Regions from separate parts of the Azotobacter chroococcum genome, predicted to be linked through region 3. Evidence: riboswitches for the same ligand, from Rfam matches in the RefSeq annotation. Region 3 holds a riboswitch; each other region holds the start of a gene.
The links. A riboswitch is a leader RNA that binds a small molecule or an ion and turns the genes downstream of it on or off. The one in region 3 is predicted to bind cobalamin.
Positions count from the first base shown of each region.

Region 1 (7,635 bases), on a different replicon from region 3:
CAGTCCGTAGGGTACGGCCACGCGCAGCATGGGAGCATAGCGCTGGACGTACAGGCCGTTCTGCAGGCGCAGCGGACGGAATTCCTCTTCGCTCAGCTCGCCGGCTAGGTAGCGGCGGGTCTGGTCGCGGAACTGGCGGACCCGGTCCTCGATGATGTGTTGATCGTACTGGTCATATACGTACATGAAGTGTCCTGTCGGTCAGGCTGCTTACTGCTTTTTCTGCGCGCACGGCCGCGCACCGCATTTCGGAGAGCGGGTCACGATAGCAGTTCAGGGTTATACGTAAAAGTAATGTTTTTCTATAACGCTAGAGTTTTTTGTTATTGAACAGTGTACGGAAGTACTCCGAAGTGCAAGTCCGCTCCGAACTGGCTTCTGCGATGAGGGGAGGAAGGGGCTCGGTTCAGGCCTGGGCCAGATGCAGGATCAGCTTGACCACGCCGACCAGGACCAGCACGAACAGGACGGTGAAGCCCACCCCCAGCAGGATGAAATGGCTGGGCTTGCCCTGGGAGAAGTCCCGCGTCCGGTTCTTGCCGCTCTGCACGCCTAGGGCGGCGGCCAGCACGCTGTGCAGCATCTGCCGGAACGTCAGGGGCTTGTCGTCGTCGCGGTCGTCGTCCATGGGGGCTTCGCCTCAGAGTTGCGGGCGCTGGTAGCCGCCCGGTACGCCGTTCTTCGACAGCACGTACTGCCAGAGCTGGAGATTGCGGGCGCGGAAGGCTCCGGCGCAGGAGAGTAGATAGTAGCGCCACATGCGCCGGAACCTTTCTCCCAGCGTGCTGGCGAAGCGCGGCCAGGCCGCCTCGAAGTTGGCGTGCCAGGCCATCAGGGTCCTATCGTAGTCCGCGCCGAAACTGTGCAGGTCCTCGAGGATGAACAGGCCATCCAGTCCATCGCCGATCTGTCCCAGGGAGGGCAGGTCGCCGTTGGGAAAGATGTAGCGGTCGATCCAGGGGTCCGACGTCGAGTGGCGCTGGTTCTTGCCGATGGTGTGCAGGAGGAACAGGCCGTCGTCGGCCAGGCAGCGCGCGGCGACCTCGAAGAAGTGGCGGTGGTTCTTGCGACCGACATGCTCGAACATGCCGATGCTGACGATGCGGTCGAAGCGGCCCTGGATCTCGCGGTAGTCCTGCAGGCGGAACTCCACGGGCAGGCCGGCGTAGCGCTCCCGGGCCCAGGCCTGCTGTTCCCGGGAAACCGTCACCCCGACGCAATGCACGCCATGCCGCTCCGCCGCGTAGCCCATGAAGCTGCCCCAGCCGCAGCCGATGTCCAGCACCCGCATGCCGCGCTCCAGGCCGAGCTTGCGGCAAATCAGCTCCAGTTTGGCCTCCTGGGCTTCGGCCAGGCTGCTGGCGCTTCGCCAATAACCGCAGGTGTAGGTCATGCGCGGGTCGAGCATGGCCTCGTAGAAGTCGTTGCCGAGATCGTAATGGGCCTCGCCGACCTGCCAGGCGCGTCGGCGGCTCTGCAGGTTGAGCAGGCGCGCTCGCAACGCATAAAACATCAGTCGTGCCGGTTTCACTTGCTGGTCGATGCCGGCGCACAGCAGGCGAAAGAAGAATTCGTCCAGCCGCTCCGCCTCCCAGGCGCCCTCCATGTAGGCTTCGCCCAGCCCCAGATTGCCTTGGGCGAAGACCCGTTCGGGCACTCCGCCAGCCTTGAGCTGCATGTCCCAGGGACGGTTGCCGCCGATGCGGATGTCTGCCCGTTGCAGAAGTTCGACCATCAGGCGATGCAGGGCGGAGTCCTGCGAAAGATAGCTGGACCCGGCGTTGAACGTGAATTCTCGGCTCATGGTTGTTCCATCCTGACCTGGCTCCACCGGATCGGTCTCCGGGATGACACTTCGGAATCTGCCGGCGGCCTGTCGAGACAACGCGCCCAAGCAAAGTCAGATTAGGCAGGGACGGGCGCGACGGCCAATAATCCGCGGCAGGGCCGTCGGAAAACCGTCGGCGAACCGGCCGTCAGCCCGAGGCATTGCGCTTGCCCGGCCGTCACGCGCCGCGTAAGGTGCGCCCCTGCCGGCCCCTGGCCGGCGACATGGAGAACGCGGTGCCCGGATCAAGGTCCGGGGTAAATGGGAAGTCAGTCCAGGCTGACGCTGCCCCCGCAACGGTAGGGCCGTTTCACGGCCGAGCCCGACACCAGCCCGTTCTCCCGATGCAGGCCGCGGTGGGCGGCCGTGCGGTCGCCAGCCCTGGTCGTTCCGGCGTCTTGCCGCCGGCGCTGCGTCCGTTTCGCGTGCCCGCCGCCTTTCGATCCGGGATAGGGCATGCCATTTCCTCTTCTCTTCCGCCGCTTCGGCCTGGTCCTGCTGCTCGGGCTGCTTGCCCCCAGGGCCTCGGCGGCGCAGCTCAACGCCATCGTTTCCCGCTACAGCGCCGCCGAGTTCGCCGGCGCCGTCGCGCAGTTCCAGCAGCACAATCCGCACTGGCGGATCAGCGCACGCACCCCGGAGCAGCTCGCCGAGCTCGACGAGCCGGCGCTGCGCGCCTGGCTGGGCGAGGGCCGGGTGCTGCTCGGCGTCGGCCTGTTCGGTGCCGAGGTGGAGCGCCTGGGGCCGCTGCTCGGCCAGGTCGCGCCGGCGGACAGCTTTCTGATGCACAGCGAGCATGCCCTGGTGCAGCTCAGCCGCAGCCGTGGGCGCCCGCTGTTCGCCTCGCGCGAGGCGGTCGAGACCCTCGGCCGGCTGCGTCCGCAGGGCGAGCTGGGTGGCTGGATCGCCCGCCAGCAGGCCGAACATCCCGGCCAGGCCGAATGGATCGCCGCGCGCAGCTACTGGCAGGCCGGCGGCATCGACAACATCGCCGGCCTCTTGGCCTGGCTGGCGGCCCGGCATGATCAGGGCGTGGCGGTACCGGCCGTGCAGGCGCGTCCGCCACTGCGCTTTTACCAGGATGGTGCGCTGCGCGGCGAGGGCGAACTGACGTACTCCGGCGACGCGCTGGTCGCTGTGATCGACCACGGCCGCGCCGACCGCGCCGGCGATCGCGAGCTGAACGACGCCTTCTGCCAGCGCCTGGAAAGCCGTGGCCTGGCCTGCGTCAGCCTGTTTGCCGACTGGGGGCCGGGCTCGCTCGCGGCGGTGCGCTGGCTGAAGGAGGGACGCCACCCGCCGCTCGCCGCCATCGTCGTGCTGCAGGACTTCGTGGTCGGCGGCGGCGAAGGCCGCGAGGAGGTCACCGGGCTGTTCGAGCAGCTGAACGTGCCGGTGCTCAAGGGCCTGCGTCTGGAGGATCGCGACGAGACCGGCTGGCAGCTGTCCGGCGACGGTCTGGCGCGCGACAAGGTGCACTACCAGCTGGCCATGCCCGAACTGCAGGGAAGCAGTCAGGCCACGGTGCTGGCGGCCTGGCACGAGCGCCAGGAGGACCCGCTATCGGGCATCCGTTTCGGCGTCGCCGCGCCGCTGCCGGACCAGCTCGATACCTTCGCCGCGCGCATCCAGCGCTGGCGTGCCCTGCAGCAGAAGGCCAACGCCGACAAGCGCCTGGCCATCGTCTACTATAACCATCCGCCGGGCCGGCACAACATCGGCGCGGACAACCTCGACGTGCCGCAATCGCTGTTCGAGATCCTCACCCGGCTCAGAGCCGAGGGCTACGACACCGGCCCGCTGCCGGCCTCGCCCGAGGCGCTGCTCGACCTGCTGCAGGAGCGCGGCGTCAATCTGCCGGAGCAGGGCGACGCCCTGGCGGCCATGGCCGACAAGGTGCAGAGCCTGAGCGGCGAGGATTACCGCCGCTGGTTCGCAACCCTGCCGGCGGCGCTGCAGGCGGAGATGGTCCAGGGACCGCTGGGCTACTGGCACGCCCAGCTGCGCCGCGCCCTGGACAGCGGCCGCAGCGAGATCGCCCGCGGCCTCTACGAGAACGGCTCCGGCGAACTGCACCACGTGCTGGACGGCGTGGTGCACCCGGCGCGCTCGCGCGCTCTGGACCTGCTGGCCCAGCTCGAAACCCTCTACCGCGCCGCCCTGGAGGCGCCGGGGCAGGCCGACTGGGCGCAGGCCGAGTCGCTGGTGCAGGCGCTCGCCGCCACCGGCATCGAGGGTCTGCGCGGCTGGGGAGAGGCGCCGGGACGGGTGATGGTGCAGGGCGAGCGCCTGCTGCTGCCGGGCATCCGCTTCGGCAAGGTATTCGTCGGTCCGCAGCCGCCGCGCGGCTGGGAGATCGACCAGGAACTGCTGCACGCCAACCTGGTGTTCCCGCCGCCGCACCAGTATCTGGCCTTCTACCACTGGTTGCGCGACGGCTTCCGCGCCGATGCGTTGATCCACCTCGGCCGGCATTCCACCTACGAATTCCTGCCGCGCCGGCGCGCCGGGCTGAGCGACGAGGACTACCCGATGCAGGTGGTCGGCGACCTGCCGAGCATCTACCCCTACATCGTCGACGGCGTCGGCGAGGGCATCCAGGCCAAGCGCCGCGGCCTGGCGGTGATGATCGACCACCTGACGCCGCCGCTGGTAGCCACCCCGCTGTACGACGACCTGCTGCGCCTGCGCCAGCTGATCGAGAGCTTCGAGGCCGGCAGCGGACAGGTGGACGGTCCGGCGCGGCGCGCCACCATCGCCGAGATCCGCCGGCTGATCGGCAGCTCCGGGCTGGAGCCGGAGCTGCGCCAGTCGATGGCCAAGCCGCTGGCCGCACGCGGGATCGGCTTCGAGCAGGCCGACGACGACCTGCTGGTGCACGAGCTCGGTCACTACCTGACCGCCATCCAGGAGCGCTTCATGCCCATGGGCCTGCACGTGTTCGGCAAGCCCTGGCGGCAGGAGGCGGTGGACACCCTGATCAGATCGATGGGCGCGGGCGGCGAGGCCTTCCGCCCGGCGCTGGTGGATTCGCCCAAGGCCGAGATGGCGGCGCTGCTGAATGCGCTGGGCGGCCGCTTCGTCGCCCCCGGCAAGGGCAACGACCCGATCCGCACCCCCGAGGCGCTGCCCACCGGACGCAACTTCCACGCCCTCGACAGCAGCCTGCTGCCCAGCCGCATCGGCTGGCGCATCGGCAGCGAAATGGCGGCCAAGGCGCGGGCGCGTCCGCTGCCGGCGGACGGTCGCGAGGCGGTGATCCTCTGGGCCTCGGACACGGTGCGTGACGAGGGCGCGATGATCGCCTTCGGCCTCGACCTGCTCGGCGTCGAGCCGCAATGGAACAGCCGCGGCATCGTCGAAGGCATCCGCCTGCGCGAGCTGGCGCCGGGCGAGCAGCGCCGCGACCTGCTGTTCACCACCTCCGGGCTGTTCCGCGACCTCTACGCCGACCAGCTGGCGCTGCTCGAGCGCGCCGTGCTGCTGGCCCTGAACGCCTCCGCCGAGCGCATCCGCCGCGACTATCCGGCCCTGCGCCCGGCGCTGGCCGAGGCGCTGGCGCCCTTGCAGGGCATGGGCGAGGGCGGCAACGAGAGCCTGGACGGCAACCGCGTGGCGGCGCACTGGGTGGAGGACGCCGCCGGGCGGCTCAAGACCGGCCTGTCCGCCGCCGAGGCCGGACGGCTGGCCGCGCTGCGCCTGTTCGGCGTGGCGCCCGGCGCCTACGGGGCCGGCATCAACCGCCTGGTCGAGCGCTCCGGCAGCTGGCAGGAGCGCGGCGAACTGGCCCGCGCCTACGTCACCCGCATGGGCCACGCCTACGGCCTCGCCCAGCAGGGCGAGGCGGCGCAGGAGGCCTTCGCCGACAACCTCAAACAGGTGCGGCGCACCTACCTGGGCCGATCCAGCAACCTCTACGGGCTGATGGACAACAATGACGCCTTCGACTACCTCGGCGGCCTGAGTCTGGCGGTCGAGCAGCTCTCCGGGCAGGTGCCGGAGAACTTCGTCGCCTGGCACAACGATCCGGCCCAGGTGCGCCTGCAGCCGCTGGCGCAGGCGCTGTTGGCCGAGCTGCGCGGGCGCTTCCTCAACCCGGCCTGGATCGAGGCGCTGATGCGCCACGACTACGCCGGCGCGCGGACCATGGGCAGCGAGTTCCTCGAATACCTCTGGGGCTGGCAGGTGACCAACCCGGAGATCATCGGCGACAGCGCCTGGCAGGAGGTCAAGGCGGTGTACCTCGACGACCGTTACCAGATCGGCCTGGACGACTTCCTCGAACAGGGACAGAACGTGCATGTGAAGAGCAACATGCTGGCGCTGATGCTGGTGGCGATCCACAAGGGCTTCTGGCAGGCCGACGAGGCCACCGTCCAGCAGCTCGGCGAGCAGTTCGCCCGTCTGGTCGGCGCCCACGGCCTGCCGGGCAGCGGCCATACCCGGCCGGATCATCCGATGCTGCAGTGGCTGCTGCCGCAACTGCCGGCCGAACTGCGCGCCGGCCTCGAACGGCGCCTGCAGGCCGCGCAGCTGCCGGCGTCCGAGGCCCCGTCGCCGAGCACGCTCAGCGAGCTACAGCCGGCGGCGCAGGACGAGGCGACCGAACAGGGCGCGCAGGCGGAGGCCGATGCGGGGGAAGGCGCGACCCAGGCGGCGGATGAGCGCCTCTGGCTGGCGCTGGCGGGCCTGGTGCTGCTGCTCGGTCTGGGAATCTGGCGCGGGCGCGGCCCGCGCGTTGCGAAAGGAGTGTGACGATGCTGGACAGTGCGATCTTCGCCTGGATTCACCACCTGGTCGGCTGGCTGCTGGAGCCGGTGACCGTCGCCATGCTGGCGTTGCTGGCGCTGGCGATCTGGGATGTCGGCGTGGCCTGCGGCGAGCGCTTCGGCGGCCTGGCGCGCTGGCGCCGCTTGCCGGCCCCCGAGGTCGAGCGGTGCGCCCGGCGGCGTCTGGAGCGTTCCGACCTGATCGCCCGGCTGGGGCCGATCCTTGGCCTGATGGGCACCCTGATTCCGCTCGGCCCAGGGCTGGCGGCGCTCGGCGACGGCGACCTCAAGGTGCTCGGCGTGGCCATGCGGGTGGCCTTCGACGCCACCGTCATGGGCCTGCTCGGCGGCATGGCCGGCTTCGTCCTCGGTCGCCTGCGCCGGCGCTGGTACGACGAGCTGCTGGATGCCATGGAGTGCGAACGGGAGGGCGCCCGATGAGCCGCTGGCGATCGAGTCGTTTCGACGAGGTGGACACCGACCCGCTCGGCTCGGTGGCCAATCTGGTCGACCTGATGCTGGTGTTCGCCTGCGGCCTGCTGGTGGCCCTGGCCGCGCGCACCGACCTGCTGGCCCAGCTCAGGGCCGAGCGCCAGCCGGTGGCGGTGGAGCAGGGTCGCGAGCTGCCGCGCCTGCCGGACAGTCTCGATGGTGCCGCCGGTCAGGGCCTGGAGAGCGTCGGCCAGGTCTACCGCGACCCGCAGACCGGCAAGCTGATCCTGATCGGCAAGTGAGTCACCAGGGGCGATAGTGCATCGACCAGCCCAGGCGCAGGCGCTGCCCGGGCTCCAGCAGTCGGAGCCCGGGCCGTCCCGGCAGGTGGTGGGCATTGATCGGATGGGTGACCGGCTCGAAGCAGAAGAAGTCCCGCTCCTGCGGGGTGTAGAGCAGGAACAGTCCGGCGCCCTCGGCCCGGCACTCCAGCGCATAGCCGGCATCCGTCTGGAGGATGCGGCAGCGCCCGTCCCAGCCGTCGAAGGCATGGTCGACTGTCACCTGCGGCAGGGTGCGCGGCTCGCTGAAGTCCCATTCCGCCGG
Region 1 covers NZ_CP011835.1:2,070,569-2,078,203, forward strand. The annotation lists gene ACG10_RS09630 (nitrite/sulfite reductase) at 1-186, opposite strand, end outside; gene ACG10_RS09635 (DUF2970 domain-containing protein) at 407-628, opposite strand; gene cfa (cyclopropane fatty acyl phospholipid synthase) at 641-1,804, opposite strand; cobalamin riboswitch at 2,046-2,178, shown strand; gene ACG10_RS09645 (cobaltochelatase subunit CobN) at 2,285-6,583, shown strand; gene ACG10_RS09650 (MotA/TolQ/ExbB proton channel family protein) at 6,586-7,038, shown strand; gene ACG10_RS09655 (DUF2149 domain-containing protein) at 7,035-7,331, shown strand; gene ACG10_RS09660 (aldose 1-epimerase) at 7,333-7,635, opposite strand, start outside.
Region 1: it holds a riboswitch for cobalamin, as region 3 does, so the genes downstream of both, ACG10_RS09645 (cobaltochelatase subunit CobN) here and ACG10_RS21435 (CbtB domain-containing protein) in region 3, are expected to answer to the same signal.

Region 2 (7,635 bases), on a different replicon from region 3:
CGACTGGCCGGTCGCCGATATCGTCGGCCTGTGGAAGTACCTGGCCAGGCACGGCAACCAGCTCGGCGGGCTGTCGGCGCCGCGCCTGCTGCGCATGGCCGGCAAGGACACCTTCATCCCCACCGAGGACGTGGTCGCCGCGCTCAAGGCCCAGGGCATCGTCGACAAGGCGCCGACCAGCCAGAAGGACCTGGCTGCGGTACAGGCCGCCTTCAACCGCTGGCAGGCGGAAAGCGGCCGGCCGCTGTGCCAGCTGTCGGTGATGCTCGCCCACACCGTGAACCACTGAGGGGGGCGGTCGCCAGGGAAGGCGACCGAAGGTCTTTTCCCTCCGGCGCTTCCTGGGCTTCACTGAGCCGGGCATCGATTGGTTGGCGAGGGCGGTCAGGGAATGCTTCCGTCCGAAGGAGACTGAATGGAAGACGGTATCGAACGGATCGCTGGCGCGCTGCGGCGCGCCGAGCGCATCCTGGTCATCAGCGGGGCCGGGCTTTCCGCCGACTCCGGCCTGCCCACCTATCGCGGCCTCGGCGGCCTCTACAACGGCTGCACGCCGGAAGGCCTGCCGATCGAGGCGGCGCTGTCCGCCGGCATGCTGCGGCGCGACCCGGCGCTGTGCTGGAAGTACCTCGCCGAGCTGGGCCGCGCCTGCCTGGCGGCCCGCCCCAACGCCGGCCACATGGCCATCGCCGAGCTGCAGCGGCGCAAGCCCGGCTGCTGGGTGCTGACCCAGAACATCGACGGCTACCACCGTGCGGCCGGCTCGCCGCCGGAGCGGCTGATCGAGATCCACGGCGAACTGGCGCCGCTGTACTGCCAGCGCTGCGGCAGGCGCAGCGACGAGTTGCGCGAGCACCTGGAGCGGCCGCTGCCGCCGCGCTGCGCGCAGTGCGGCGGGGTGCTCCGCCCGCCGGTGGTGCTGTTCGAGGAAATGCTCCCCGCGCACGCCTGCCAGACCCTCGCCGAACAGCTCGCCCGCGGCTTCGATGCGGTGCTGGCGGTGGGCACCACGGCGAGCTTTCCCTATATCGTCGAGCCGGTCCTGTGCACCTGGCAGTCCGGTGGCTTCACCGCGGAAATCAACCCGCAGCGCACCGATCTCAGCGACATCGTCGACATCCATCTGCCGGGGCGGGCATCCCAGATCCTGCCGGCCCTGCTGGAGCGTCTTGCCCGCGGCTGAGTACCGCACTCTTATCGCTGCTCCCCTGTGACAGCCAGCCGGAACGAGCGCGAAAGCGCACGCGTGATGGCGAAATGATTTTGCGACGGGTTGTCGCAGGGAAAACACATGCCGGCAGCTCCAGAAATCCCCTCGAGAAGGCCTCTGGTCCAGGCTGGAGCCCGCACAGATCCTGGGCTCGGCTGGTTTTGGCGGGTGCCGCGGAGGTGTGTATGGAATGCGACATTGCCTGTGCGGCAGGCATCCGAAAACGCCTTTTTTGTCACAATCCGCACAGGGAGAATTTGTAAATCGTTCTCGTCACAGGCATAGTCGCCGGCCATTAGACCTTTAGATAAGCGTTTGCCCATGCTGAATCGTCTCGCAACCCTCGTGCCCCTGGCGCTCGCCGTTCTCCTGACCGGCTGCGCGGGGCAGGCTCCGCAGCAGGACTTCTCCGCTCCCAAGCGGGTATCCCTGACCCAGGAGCCCAGCCAAAAGGATCTGGCCGCGCTGAACGACGGCTATCGTCTGCCGGCCCTGGCCGACAGCATTCTGGTACGCGGTTTCGGCCTGCTCGGCACGCCCTACCGCTACGGTGGCAACTCGGAAGACACCGGTTTCGACTGCAGCGGCTTCATCGGCTACCTGTTCCGCGAAGAGGCGGGCATCAAGCTGCCGCGCTCGACCCGCGAGATGATCTCCCTCGACGCGCCCCGCGTGGCCCGCAACGAGCTGGCCCCCGGCGACCTGATCTTCTTCAACAACCGTGGCCGCGGCCAGGTCAGTCACGTCGGCGTCTACATCGGCAATGGCCGTTTCCTGCATTCCGCCAGCCGGCGTGGCGGCGGCGTGCGGGTGGACAGCCTGAGCGACGGCTACTGGAATGCCAGCTACCTGCAGGCCAAGCGGGCCCTGGTGATGGCCTCCAACGACAGGCAGGCGCCGGCCGGTCGCCCCATGGTGCTGGCTGCGCAGCACGACTGAAGCCTCCGCTCTCGACAAGGCCCGATCCCGGCGACGCGATCGGGCCTTTTCATTGGCGTCGGGGAATGGCCATGCGGCGGCTTGCGCGGGCTGCCGCCTGTCGGCAGAGTAGGGCGATTCGACAATCGGACTGTCGCCCATGCCCATTCAGGCCCGCCTTGCCCTGGTCCTTCTCGCCGCGTTGCTCGCGGCCTGCTCCGCCCGCTCTCCCATGCCCCATAAGCTGCCCGACCCCGGTCCCCCCTCGCCGGCGGCGGAGGACGTGCTGGTCCGCGCCCTCGGCCTGGTCGGCACGCCCTATCGCTGGGGCGGCAACACCCCGGATTCCGGTTTCGACTGCAGCGGGCTGATCGGCTATGTCTACCGCGAGGCGGCGGGCCTGCGCCTGCCGCGCTCGACCCGCGAGATGCTCGCCATGCGCGCGCCCGGCGTGCGTCCCGGGGCCCTGCGCAGCGGCGACCTGGTGTTCTTCGCCACCGACGGCAGCGGTCGGGTCAGCCATGCCGGCATCTATGTGGGCGAGGGGCGTTTCGTGCACGCCCCCTCCAGCGGCGGCACGGTGCGCCTGGATCGCCTGGCCGACGGCTACTGGCAGGGGCGCTATCTGGGCGCCCGGCGCGTGCTGCGCGGCATGCCGGTGGCGCGTCAGCCCTGACGGACGGGCCGTCAGGCCAGCCCGGCGAGCCAGTCGCGCAGCACCTGCTGTCCGCGCCGGCGCAGCTCTTCCCCCACGTCCTTCGCCTGCTGGCGGATCGTCACCGGGTCGATCCCGCTGGCGGACAGCTCCGCGGCATGGCCGATCAGCCACTGTTCGATCCGCGCGGGATCGGCTTCGAGGTGGAACTGCAGGCCCAGCACGGCATTGCCGAGCATGAACGCCTGGTTCGGGCAGATCTCGGTGCGGGCGAGGAGGGTGGCGCCCGGCGGCAGCTGGAACATGTCGCCGTGCCAGTGCAGCACGGTGCCGCCGTCGCCCAGTGCGCCGAGACAGCCGGCGGCGCCTTCCGTGGTCAGTTGGAGAGCGCCGAAACCGATTTCCTTGACGCCCATCGGTGCGACCTTCGCCCCCAGGACGCGGGCGATCAGTTGGGCGCCCAGGCAGATGCCGAGCAGCGGCTTGCCGCTGCGCAGCCGCCTGCCGATCAGCTCCAGCTCCGCCAGCAGGAAGGGATAGGTGGCTTCATCGTAGGCGCCGATGGGCGCGCCGAGGACCACCAGAAGGTCGGCCGCCTCCACGTTCAGCGCGGCCAGCTCGTCGGCGTCCAGGATGCCGGGATCGGCATAGCGGATCTGGTAACCCAGTTCTTCCAGCACGGGGGCGAAGACGCCGAGATCCTCGAAGGCGACGTGGCGGATGGCGATGGCGGTTTTCATGCCTGTACCGGCTCCATGTTGTGGGTGTAAGAAGGCAACCTATGCGAAGGGCTGGCCGGTTGTCGAGATCGGCGGGCCGCCAACGACCATCGAGGAGTTCCAGCATGCACGACGCCCTTCCCGATCTCGCCCGCCGCCTGCGCGATGCTGCCCGCGTGGTGTTCTTCACCGGCGCCGGGGTGTCCGCCGAGAGCGGCATCCCGACCTTCCGCGACGCCCAGACCGGGCTCTGGGCGCGCTATAGCCCGGAAGAGCTGGCCAGCCCCGAGGGCTTTCGCGCCGATCCGCGCACCGTCTGGGAGTGGTACGCCTGGCGCCGCGAGAAGTGCCTGGCCGCTCAGCCGAACCCGGCGCACCTGGCCATCGCCGCGCTGGAGCGGCGGCTGCCCGGGGTCACGCTGATCACCCAGAACGTCGACGGCCTGCACCAGCGCGCCGGCAGCCCGGCGCCGCTGGAGCTGCACGGCAACCTCCACCGGCTGAAGTGCTTTCGCTGCGAGGCCGACGGCGGTGACTGGCCGGCGACGCTCGACAGCCTGCCGCACTGCGCCTGCGGCGGCCTGCTGCGCCCGGCGGTGGTCTGGTTCGGCGAGAACCTGCCGTCCGATGTGCTGGCCCGGGCCAGCGAAGCCGGCCTGCAGGCCGGGCTGTTCTTCAGCGTCGGCACTTCCAGCCTGGTCTATCCGGCCGCCGAGCTGCCGTTTTCGGCCAAGCGCCGTGGCGCCTTCGTGGTCGAGATCAATCCGCAGCCGACCCCGCTCAGCCGGCATGCCGACCTCTGCCTGCACGGCCCGGCCGGCAGCGTCCTGCCAGAGCTGCTGGCCGCACTGGAGGGCTGAGCGCCGGCTGTCGCAACATGAGCGGATCTCATGATATCGGGCGATCCGTCTCATTGTGCCCGGCCGGCGTTTCCACTACCCTGCGCGCCTCGCTTCAGGTGCCTTTCTCACGAAAGGTGAAACAGGGAAGCCGGTGCGTGCCGCGATGATCCGCGACACAAGGCCGGCGCTGCCCCCGCAACGGTAGACGAGTCGCGAAACCGCCGTAAGGCCACTGTGTCCCGCATGGCACGGGAAGGCGTGGTTTCGGAAGCCGCCGCATGGCGCTTCGCTCGTGAGCCCGGAGACCGGCCTGTCGCGATTTCTGGCGGCGCGGAGAAGGCCGCAGGCAGGTTCTGCCTGAGCGCTTTCCCGCCCGCTTTCGCTGATTTCAGGCCGTGCGGGTGGCGCGGCGGAGAACGACCTTGATTCGCAAGCCCTGTTTCGGGCCGGCGGCGTCCGCGCTGCTGGGCCTCTTTTGCCTTTCTCCGGCCCAGGCGGCCGACGACCCCTTGAGCCTCGACGCCACCGTAGTGACCGCCGCACGCAGCGCCCAGACCCTGCGCGACAGCCTCGCCGCGGTGAGCCTGATCGAGCGCGACGACATCGAGCGCAGCCAGGCGCAGTCGGTGCCGGAGCTGCTCAAGCGGGTGCCGGGAGTATCCATCGCCAACAACGGCGGCCACGGCAAGTCCACCTCCGTCTACCTGCGCGGCACCGAGTCCGACCATGTGCTGGTGCTGATCGACGGCGTGCGCGTCGGCTCGGTGACCACCGGCACCGCCGCCTGGCAGGATCTGCCGGTGGAGATGATCGAGCGCATCGAGGTGGTCCGCGGGCCGCGCTCCAGCCTGTACGGCTCGGAAGCCATCGGCGGGGTGATCCAGATCTTCACCCGCAAGGGCGGTGACGGTGCGCCCAAGCCGTTCTTCTCCGCCGGCTACGGCACCCACGACGCCTACACCGGCAGCGCCGGGGTTTCCGGCGGCAACGCCCACGGCTGGTACAGCCTGGCCCTGAGCAGCGAGGACACCGACGGCATCAACGTGAAGAGCCCCGGGACCAGCGGCTACGAGAACGACGCCGACGGCTACCGCAACCACTCGGCCGCGCTGCGCGCCGGCTGGCGCTTCGACAACGGCCTGGAACTGGAGGGCACCTTCCTGCGCGCCAAGTCGCACAACGACTACGACCAGGTGAACCGCCGCGGCACCGCCGGCTTTTCCGCCAACGCCGACGGCGAGCAGAACGTGGTCAGCGGCCGCGCGCGCTTCAGCCCGCTGGCGTTCTGGCAGGTCACCCTGCAGGCCGGGCGCAACGAGGACAAGTCCGACACCTACCAGGACGGCAGCTTCTACTCGCGCTTCGACAGCCGCCGCGACAGCGCCAGCTGGCAGAACGACCTGACCCTGGCCGAAGGCCACGTCCTCACCCTGGGCGTCGACTACCAGCGCGAGGAGGTCAACGGCACCACTGACTACGACGAGGACTCCCGCGAGAACAACGGCGCCTTCGTCCAGTACCTCGGCGAATACGGCCGCCACGACTGGCAGGTCTCCCTGCGCCGCGACAACAACGAGCAGTTCGGCCAGCACGAGACCGGCAACGTCGCCTACGGCTACGCCCTGACCGACGCCCTGCGCGCCACCGTCAGCTACGGCAGCGCCTTCAAGGCGCCGACCTTCAACGAGCTGTACTATCCCTTCTACGGCATCGCCGACCTCGACGAGGAAACCTCGCACAGCCTGGAGGTCGGCCTGTCCGGGGTGCACGACTGGGGGCACTGGTCGCTGAACGCCTATCGCACCAAGGTGAAGGACCTGATCGTCTACGATTCCTCCATCCAGGGGCCGGCGAACATCGACGAGGCACGCATCCGCGGCCTGGAGCTGGAGGTCGGCAGCCGCTCGTTCGGCTGGGACTGGAGCGCCAACTACAGTCTATTGGAGCCGGAGAACAGCGGCTCGGGCGACAACGAGGGCAACGAGCTGCCGCGCCGCGCCTCGCAGATGTTCAACCTGGAGCTGGACCGGCGCTTCGGCGACTTCGCCGTCGGCGCCACGCTGCACGCCGAGGGCCGGCGCTACGACGACGTGGCCAACGACAACGAATTGTCCGGCTACGCCGACGTGGATCTGCGCGGCGAATACCGCATCACCCCCGAATGGCGTCTGCAGGCGCGCGTCGCCAACCTGCTGAACGCCGATTACGAAACCGCCCTGGGCTACAACCAGCCGGGGCAGGCGGTGTACTTCACCGTCCGTTACCAGGCGCTGTGAGGCGCCGCCGGCCGGCGGGCCGGAACCATCCACAAGGAGAACGCAGCATGCTCAACCTGTCCCCCCGCAGCCAGCTGGTCGTCGGTGTGGCGCTGGCCCTGCTGATGGCCATGACCCGTGGTCAGCACTTCGCCACCCTCAACCTGCCGAGCGCCTCCTGGGCGGTGTTCTTCCTCGCCGGTGCCCTGCTGAGCCCGCGCTGGGTGTTCCCGGCGCTGTTCCTCGAAGCCACGCTGCTCGATTTCGTCGCCACCGGCTGGATGGGCGTGAGCGACTGGTGCCTGTCGCCGGCCTACTGGCTGCTGGTTCCGGCCTATGGCTCGCTGTGGCTGGGCGGGCGGATCTTCGCCGTTCTGCAGCGCGACAGTCTGGACCGGCTGGACAGCCTGGCCGTGCTCGGCCTGGCGGTGATCTTCAGCGCTTTCGTCTGCTATCTGTTCTCCGGCGGCGGCTTCTACTTCTTCTCCGGCCGCTATCCGGAGCCGGCGTTCGCCGAGTTCGTGCAGCGCGTGCTGAGCCACTACCCGCGCAGCCTGGCCAACCTGGCGCTCTACGTGGGCCTCGCCACTGCGCTTTACGCCGGCTTCGCCGCCCGCCTGAAGTCGCAGCGGGCGCAGGAAGCCCGCGGATGAGCGAGTCGCCGGAACGGGACGCGCGCCACAAGGCGCGCATGCAGCGCAAGAAGGCGGTGGTCGACGGGAAGATCGCCCAGGCCACCGACGAGCACGGCCTCTTGCTGGTGCACACCGGAAACGGCAAGGGCAAGAGCAGCGCAGCCTTCGGCATGGTCGCCCGCGCGCTCGGCCACGGCCTGCGGGTCGGTGTGGTGCAGTTCATCAAGGGCGCCGCCAGCACCGGCGAGGAGGCCTTCTTCCGGCGCTTTCCCGAGCAGGTGCGTTACCACGTGATGGGCGAGGGCTTCACCTGGGAAACCCAGGACCGCCAGCGCGACATCGACAAGGCCTGCGAGGCCTGGGTGGTGGCCCGCGAGCTGCTCGACGATCCGTCGATCGAC
Region 2 covers NZ_CP011835.1:2,827,710-2,835,344, reverse strand. The annotation lists gene ACG10_RS13005 (DNA-3-methyladenine glycosylase I) at 1-289, shown strand, start outside; gene ACG10_RS13000 (NAD-dependent deacylase) at 416-1,183, shown strand; gene ACG10_RS12995 (C40 family peptidase) at 1,532-2,149, shown strand; gene ACG10_RS12990 (C40 family peptidase) at 2,289-2,804, shown strand; gene ACG10_RS12985 (glutamine amidotransferase) at 2,816-3,523, opposite strand; gene ACG10_RS12980 (SIR2 family NAD-dependent protein deacylase) at 3,628-4,362, shown strand; cobalamin riboswitch at 4,442-4,672, shown strand; gene btuB (TonB-dependent vitamin B12 receptor) at 4,767-6,620, shown strand; gene ACG10_RS12970 (hypothetical protein) at 6,668-7,252, shown strand; gene cobO (cob(I)yrinic acid a,c-diamide adenosyltransferase) at 7,249-7,635, shown strand, end outside.
Region 2: it holds a riboswitch for cobalamin, as region 3 does, so the genes downstream of both, btuB (TonB-dependent vitamin B12 receptor) here and ACG10_RS21435 (CbtB domain-containing protein) in region 3, are expected to answer to the same signal.

Region 3 (7,635 bases):
GGGCCGTGCGGCGAAAGCCTTTGCCGCGGACCTTGTCCAGGATATCCGCCAAGGTACCACTGACCTGTTCCTGGTCGGGCCAACTGGCACGATGGACCACTGCGATGGGGCAGTCGCTGCCGTAATGCGGCAGCAGCGTTTCGACGATGCGTTCCAGGTGTTTCACCGCCAAGTGGATGGCCAGAGTCGCATGATGCCGCGCCAAGTCTTCAAGGGCTTCGCCCTCGGGCATTTCCGAGCTGCTAGCGTAGCGCGTCAAAATCACCGTCTGCGACACACCAGGCAGGGTCAGCTCGGCTTCCAGCAGGGCGGCACAGGCAGAGGTGGCGGTTACCCCAGGGATGATCTTGAAGGGAATGTCCAGTGCGCGCAGGTGGCGGATCTGCTCGCCGATGGCGCCGTACAGAGAGGGGTCGCCGGAATGCACGCGGGCCACGTCCTGCCCCTTGGCATGAGCTTCGCGGATCAGTGTGATGATCTGTTCCAGACGCAGCTCGGCGGTGTTGATCACACGCTCCGCACAATGGCCTTCGAGCACTGCCTCGGGCACCAGCGACCCAGCGTACAGGATGACCGGGCAGGCCCGTAGCAGACGCTGGCCCTTGACGGTGATCAGCTCCGGATCGCCGGGGCCGGCACCAATGAAATAGATGGTCATGGATGATCCAGAAGGGTGTGAAGGGGCGCCGTGGCCAGCGCGAGGCTGGCCACGGTGTTGGTACGCTTGGGCAGTAGCAGGCGTGCCGGTCCGGCCCCTAGGATTTCAGCCTGGGCCATGGCGCTGGCTTCCGCGACGCCGGAGCTGCCGGTGATGCTGAGGGCCAGCGGCGATTTCCGGGTCAGGCGGTCGTGGTAAGCGCTCAGACGTTCGGCGGATAAAAAGGCCAGTGGCAGGCGCAGATGATCGGCCAGGCGCAGCAGCCCGGGCTCGTCACGCTTGTGCACGCTGCTGGCCAGTCCGGCGAGATCGCCGGGCCGCAGGCCTGCTTCGTCCAGCGCTGCATGCAGCAGCGCCAAAAGTGATTCCAGCGGGCAGCCCCGGCGGCAGCCGAGTCCGGCGATATGCATCCATGCTGCTTTATCGGGCTCAGGCATTGCGGCTGTTGCGACCGAACAGCCAAGCTGCCGAGAGTCCCAGTGCTGCCCAGAACAGCGCGTTGGTTACCAGCGAGGCGAGGATGAACTGGTTGGCCAGCGTCTCGGGGGCCAGATTCGTATGCACTTCTGGTTGCGGTGCGCCAATCAGGTGCGGAATCGCCAGCAGCACAGCACCAGAGATGCGCAGGCTCCAGGATCGTGCGAAGGCAATGAGAACCAGGCCGATGGAGGTGGCTACGGCGGTGCCGATCCACCAGTACTGGCGCAGTAGCAGATCGGCCGCCTCGGTACCTGGCAGTTCCGGCGGCAGGCCGAGCGAAGGCGCCAGACTGAAGGTGGTGAAGCCACCGAGTCCCCATAACAACCCATTCCAGGTTTTTCCCGGTGCGTGGAGGGTGAACAGGCCGGCCAGCATCAGGGCGAAACCAACCGCTACGACGAGATTGCTCAGCCCCGTGGCCAGGGTCCGCTGCCAGCCATCCTCGGGTGCCCAGCTTTCATGGACATGCCCGTCCGCATAGTCGTGCTCTTCGGCATGGCTGTGTTCGACGCCGTTTTCGTAGGTTTCCGCCTCGAGGATCAGGGGCGTCACCCAGAGGCTCTGCAGCAGGGTCAGCAGGAGGGCGGCGAGCAGCCCGGCAAACCCTGCGGTTCGTGCGATGCGCTTGATCATGGAGTCCTCAGTGGCAGGGGAAGGCTGCGCTGTGGCGGGTGTCGTGGGCCGCATTGTGCAGCGCCTCTATGGGCGAAAAGCCGGCAAAGAAGATCAACACCGCACCGAGCAGGCAACTGCCCAGAGCGAGGGTGATACGTTTCGGCCGGGAGAGCGCCGCTGAGGCGGAGGAGGAGAGGGTAGCGGACATGGTATGACCTTCCGTGACTGTGAGTGAGGCGGAAGGAGTGCGCGACATGGGTCCGGGCCACTGAAGCGCCTGGGTTCCGGCCTACGCCCGCCCTCCGCGGGTTGCCAACAGGGCCTCAGGCCGGTCTCCGGGCTTGTGACGTCCGTCATGGAGACGGTCGGGACGGCCTTCCCATGCCTCCCGGTCCGCGAGATCTTGCGCAGCTGATCTTCGGCGAACCGACGGCACAGTGGCTACATCGACCCTTCGTACACTTACCGTTGCGGGGGCAGCGCCGGACTTGAACCGGCTTCCCGTTTCACCTCGCGCTCGGCGGCATGAGACACCTGAAACCGTCTTTCTAGCTGAGCACGGGCCGGCGCGAGCGTCAACCGTGGCGATTGACCCGCCCGGAGACTCTGCGTAGCCTTTCCGGCTTCGAGGTTCTCCGCCATTGCGCGGAGCTAAGAGGGAACACGGTCGAGCCGTGGCTGCCCCCGCAACTGTATACGGCCTCAAACCCTTCGATATGCCACTGCGCCAAGCGGGAAGGCGAAGAGGTATGCGCATTGCGCAGGCCGTCAGCCAGGAGACCTGCCTCGAACATCCATGACAACTGGGCGGGGTGATCCGGTGGTGCTGGCCGGTGCTTTTCCATGCGCCTGTCCGTTCTCGCCTGCCCGCTGATCCGCAACGATCCACGCAGGGCCAACCATGAAATCGCTCGCCAAGCTTCCCGTAACTATCGTCACCGGCTTTCTCGGCGCCGGAAAGACCACCCTGCTGCGGCATATGCTGGCGCATGCCGAGGGCCGGCGTATCGCTGTGATCGTCAACGAGTTCGGCGAACTCGGCATCGACGGCGAAATTCTCCGGCAATGCTCCATCGGCTGTACTGAGGAAGAGGCCAACGGGCGTGTCTTCGAACTGGCCAACGGCTGCCTGTGCTGCACGGTGCAGGAAGAGTTCTTCCCGGTGATGCGTGAACTGGTGGCCCGTCGCGGCGACTTTGACCACATCCTGATCGAGACCAGCGGTCTGGCCCTGCCCAAGCCGCTGGTGCAGGCCTTCAACTGGCCGGAAATCCGCAATGCCTGCACCGTGGACGCGGTGATCACCGTGGTCGACAGCCCGGCCGTGGCGGCCGACACCTTCGCCGCCTTCCCCGAGCAGGTGGACGCGCAGCGCCGGCAGGACCCGAACCTGGATCACGAGTCTCCGCTGCACGAACTGTTCGCCGACCAACTGGCCAGCGCCGACCTGGTGGTGCTGAACAAGACCGACCTGCTCGATGCCGCCGCGCTGGAAAGGGTACGCGCCGAGGTCGCCGAGGAACTGCCGCCAGCAGTCAAGGTGATCGAGGCCCATGGCGGCGAGCTGCCCTTGAACGTGCTGCTGGGACTGAGCAGCGAGACTGAGCTGCACATCGACGGCCGCCAGACCCACCATGACCTGGAAGACGAGGATCACGACCACGACGAATTCGACTCTTTCGACCTTTCCCTGCCGGAAGTGGCGGAGGAGCATCTGCTCGCCACGCTGAGGAATACGGTGGCGCGGTATGGGATATTGCGGATCAAGGGCTTCGCCGCCATTCCCGGCAAGCCGATGCGGCTGGTGGTGCAAGGCGTGGGGCAGCGCTTCGACAGGCATTTCGATCGTGCCTGGCAGCCCGGCGAGGCGCGGGCTACACGGTTGGTGATGATCGGCCAGCAGCTGGACCGGGCCGCGATCATTGGCGAGCTTCGGGCGGCGCTGATGTGAGGATGAGAACCCACCCTGTAGGAGCGAGCTTGCTCGCGGACAACAGAGCACTAAAAGCTTCGCGAGCAAGCTCGCTCCTACGAACGGGCAGGTGCTGACTGATGCACCTGCTCCGCGCCCAGCCCGGCGTCCAGCTGCCGGCCGACAGCATCGCCGACCTCGAGCAGACGCCCGCCGAGCTGGTGATCCTCTGCACCGGCGACTCGCACCTGTCGCTGCTTGCCGAGGTGGCCCGCACGTTGCCGGACGACTATCCCAGCCTGCGCCTGGCCAGTCCGGCGCAACTGCCCAACCATGCCTCGGTGGATTTCTACGTCGAGCAGGTGCTGCGCCACGCCCGGGTGATCCTGATCTCGGTGCACGGCGGCGTGAGCTACTGGCGCTATGGAATCGAGCGTCTGGTCGAGCTGGCCGAAAACGGCGCCCGGCTGATCCTGGTGCCCGGCGACGACAGCCCCGATCCGGAGCTGAGCGGCCTGGGCAACGTCTCCGCCGGGGACAGCGAACGGCTCTGGCAGTACCTGCGCCAAGGCGGCCGCGACAATGCGCGGCAGCTGTTCCACTGCATCGCCAGTCGCTGGCTGGACCGCGACTACCGCTGGGACGAGCCCAGGGCTCTGCCGCGTACCGTGCTCTATCACCCGACGCAGGGCGAAGCCACGCTGGCGCAGTGGCAGGCCCGCTGGCAACCGGGGCGGCCGGTGGCGGCGCTGCTGTTCTACCGCACCCATGTTCAGGCGGCGAACACCGCCTTTGTCGACGTCTTCTGCGAGCGCCTGCAGGCCCAGGGGTTGAACCCGCTGCCGATCGCTGTGGCCAGCCTGAAGGAATCGGCTTGTCTGGCGCAGGTCGAACACTGGCTGGACGAGAGCGTGGCGGCGGTCATTCTCAACACTACCGGCTTCGCCCAATCCAACCCAGAGGCGCCCAGTCTCCGGCCGTTCCGCCGCGATGTGCCAGTGCTCCAGGCGCTTTGCGCAGTGGACAGCGAAGAGCAATGGCAGGATAGCGCCCAAGGCCTCGGATCACGCGATCTGGCCATGCATATCGCGCTGCCGGAGCTGGACGGGCGCCTGGTCACCAGGCCGATCAGTTTCAAGGGGCTGGCCTGGCACAGCGAACGCAGCCAGAGCGATGTGGTCTGCTATCGCCCGCATCTGCCTGGGATGGATTTCGTCGCCGAACTGGCGCACCGTTGGTGCGAGCTGGCCCGCAAGCCGAATGGCGACAAGCGCATCGCTCTGGTGCTGGCCAACTATCCGACCCGCGACGGTCGTATCGGCAACGGCGTCGGTCTGGACACTCCGGCGGCGGCTCTGAATATCCTGCAAGCCTTGCAGCGGCAGGGTTATCCGATCGAAAATCTACCGGAGAATGGCACGGCACTAATCCACCAGTTGCTCGGCGGCGTGACCAACGATCTCGACACCCTGGATCTGCGCCCCTGCGCCCAGAGCCTGGCGCTGGACGATTACTGGCGTTGTTTCGCGGAGCTGCCCGAGGCCAATCGCACGGCCGTGCTGGCGCGCTGGGGCGCGCCCGAACAGGACCCGATGTCCCGCTCCGGGCGGATGATGATCGCCGGATTGCGCTTCGGGCTGACCTTCGTCGGTATCCAGCCGGCACGCGGCTATGGCATCGACCCCAGCGCCGTGTACCACGATCCGGACTTGGTGCCCCCCCATGGCTACCTGGCGTTCTACTTCTGGCTGCGGCGGGTCTATGCGGCCGACGCCGTCATCCATGTCGGCAAGCACGGCAACCTGGAATGGCTGCCGGGCAAGAGCGTGGGCCTGTCGCCATCCTGCTGGCCCACCGCACTGCTCGGCCCGCTGCCGAACATCTATCCCTTCATCGTCAACGATCCCGGCGAGGGTGCCCAAGCCAAGCGTCGCACCCAGGCGGTGATCATCGACCACCTAATGCCACCGCTGACCCGCGCCGAAAGCTACGGGCCGCTACGTGATCTGGAGCGCCTGGCCGACGAGTACTATGACGCCAGCCAGTTGGACGTGCGCCGCGCCATCGAGCTGCGTGGCGAGATCCTCGCGCTGGTGCGCGCGACCCGGCTTGACAGCGAACTCGGCCTGCAACTCAACGGCGACCCGGACAGCTGGCTGCCACAGCTGGACGCTTACCTCTGTGACCTGAAGGAGTCGCAGATCCGCGACGGTCTGCATGTGTTCGGCCAGTCGCCGAGCGGCACGCTGCGCCGCGACACGCTGCTGGCCTTGCTGCGCATTCCCCGTGGCGACGGGCAGGGCGCGAATGCCAGCCTGTTGCGCGCCTTGGCGCGGGACCTGGCGCTGGGCTTCGATCCGCTGGACTGCGACATGGCTGAACTCTGGAAGGGAGCGCGTCCGACCGAACTGCTGGTCTGCGGCAGCGATCCCTGGCGCACGACGGGCGATACTCGCGAACGGCTGGAGCACTTCGCTCTGCGGTTGATCGAGTCCTGCCTGAGCGGGGAGGCGATCAAGGTGAGGGGCGAGGCCGAGCCCGTCCTGAATGGTTTGCGCGAGCATCTGGCGCCGTTGCTGGATGGCTGCGGACCGGCGGAAATAGCCGGCCTGCTCGCCGCGCTGGAGGGCCGCTTCGTGCCGGCCGGTCCAAGTGGCGCGCCCAGCCGTGGTCGTCTCGATGTGCTGCCCACCGGCCGCAACTTCTTCACGGTGGATGTGCGCAACCTACCCACGCCCACCGCCTGGCGCATCGGCGTGCAATCGGCCGACCGCCTGCTGGAGCGGCATCTCCAGGACCACGGCGACCACCTGCGTCAGCTCGGCCTCTCGGTATGGGGCACGGCGACCATGCGCACCGGCGGCGACGACATCGCCCAGGCCCTGGCGCTGCTTGGCGTGCGTCCAGTCTGGCAGCCCGGCAGCCAGCGCGTCGAGTGCTTCGAGGTGCTCTCCCTGGAGCAGTTGGGCAGGCCTCGGGTGGACGTCACCCTGCGGGTATCCGGTTTCTTTCGCGATGCCTTCGCCAACCTGATTCGCCTGTTCGACGACGCCGTGCAGGTGGTGGCCGAGTTGGACGAGGAGGAGGCCTGGAATCCCCTGTCGGCACGGGTCTGGCAAGAGGTGCTGATCCTGCAGGACAGCGGCATGAGCGAGGCCGAGGCCCGTCGCCAGGCCGGCTGGCGGATCTTCGGCGCCAAGCCTGGCGCCTATGGTGCGGGCATCCAGAATGCCATCGAGGAGCGTGCCTGGGAGAGTCGCGCCGATCTGGCCGAGGTGTACCTGAACTGGGGCGGCTACGCCTATGGCGCCGGCAGCGAGGGCGCACCGGCCCGCGAGCGCTTCGCCGAACGCCTGGAGCGCTTGCAGGCGGTGTTGCACAACCAGGACAACCGCGAGCACGATCTGCTGGACTCCAACGACTACTACCAGTTCCAGGGCGGCATGCTGGCCGCCGTGGAAACCCTGCGCGGGGAGCGCATCGCCAGCTACCACGGCGACAACAGCCAGCCGGACACCCCGCGCATCCGCACCCTGAAGCAGGAACTCAACCGCGTGGTCCGCGCCCGTGCCGCCAATCCCAAGTGGATCGCCGGAATGAAGCGCCACGGCTACAAGGGCGCCTTCGAACTGGCCGCCACGGTCGACTACCTGTTCGGCTTCGATGCCACCAGCGAGCTGATCGACGATCACCAGTACGCCCTGCTCACCGATGCCTACCTGCTGGATCGCGATACCCGCGACTTCATCCAGCAGCACAACCCGGGCGCCTTGCAGGACATCGTCGAGCGCTTGCTGGAAGCCCAGCAGCGCGGCCTCTGGCAGTCGCCCGGCGAATACCGCGAGCTGCTGGAAAACCTGCTGCTGGACAACGAGGAATCCTGAGATGGACACGCCGAAACCCGACTTTCCCAGGCGAGCGCCCCGCCAGTCCTTTCCCCTGGCCGCCGTGGTCAGCGCCGACGATCTCA
Region 3 covers NZ_CP011836.1:26,636-34,270, forward strand. The annotation lists gene cobM (precorrin-4 C(11)-methyltransferase) at 1-658, opposite strand, end outside; gene ACG10_RS21425 (cobalamin biosynthesis protein) at 655-1,095, opposite strand; gene ACG10_RS21430 (CbtA family protein) at 1,088-1,771, opposite strand; gene ACG10_RS21435 (CbtB domain-containing protein) at 1,779-1,961, opposite strand; cobalamin riboswitch at 2,063-2,306, opposite strand; cobalamin riboswitch at 2,365-2,556, shown strand; gene cobW (cobalamin biosynthesis protein CobW) at 2,655-3,704, shown strand; gene cobN (cobaltochelatase subunit CobN) at 3,806-7,549, shown strand; gene ACG10_RS21450 (ATP-binding protein) at 7,551-7,635, shown strand, end outside.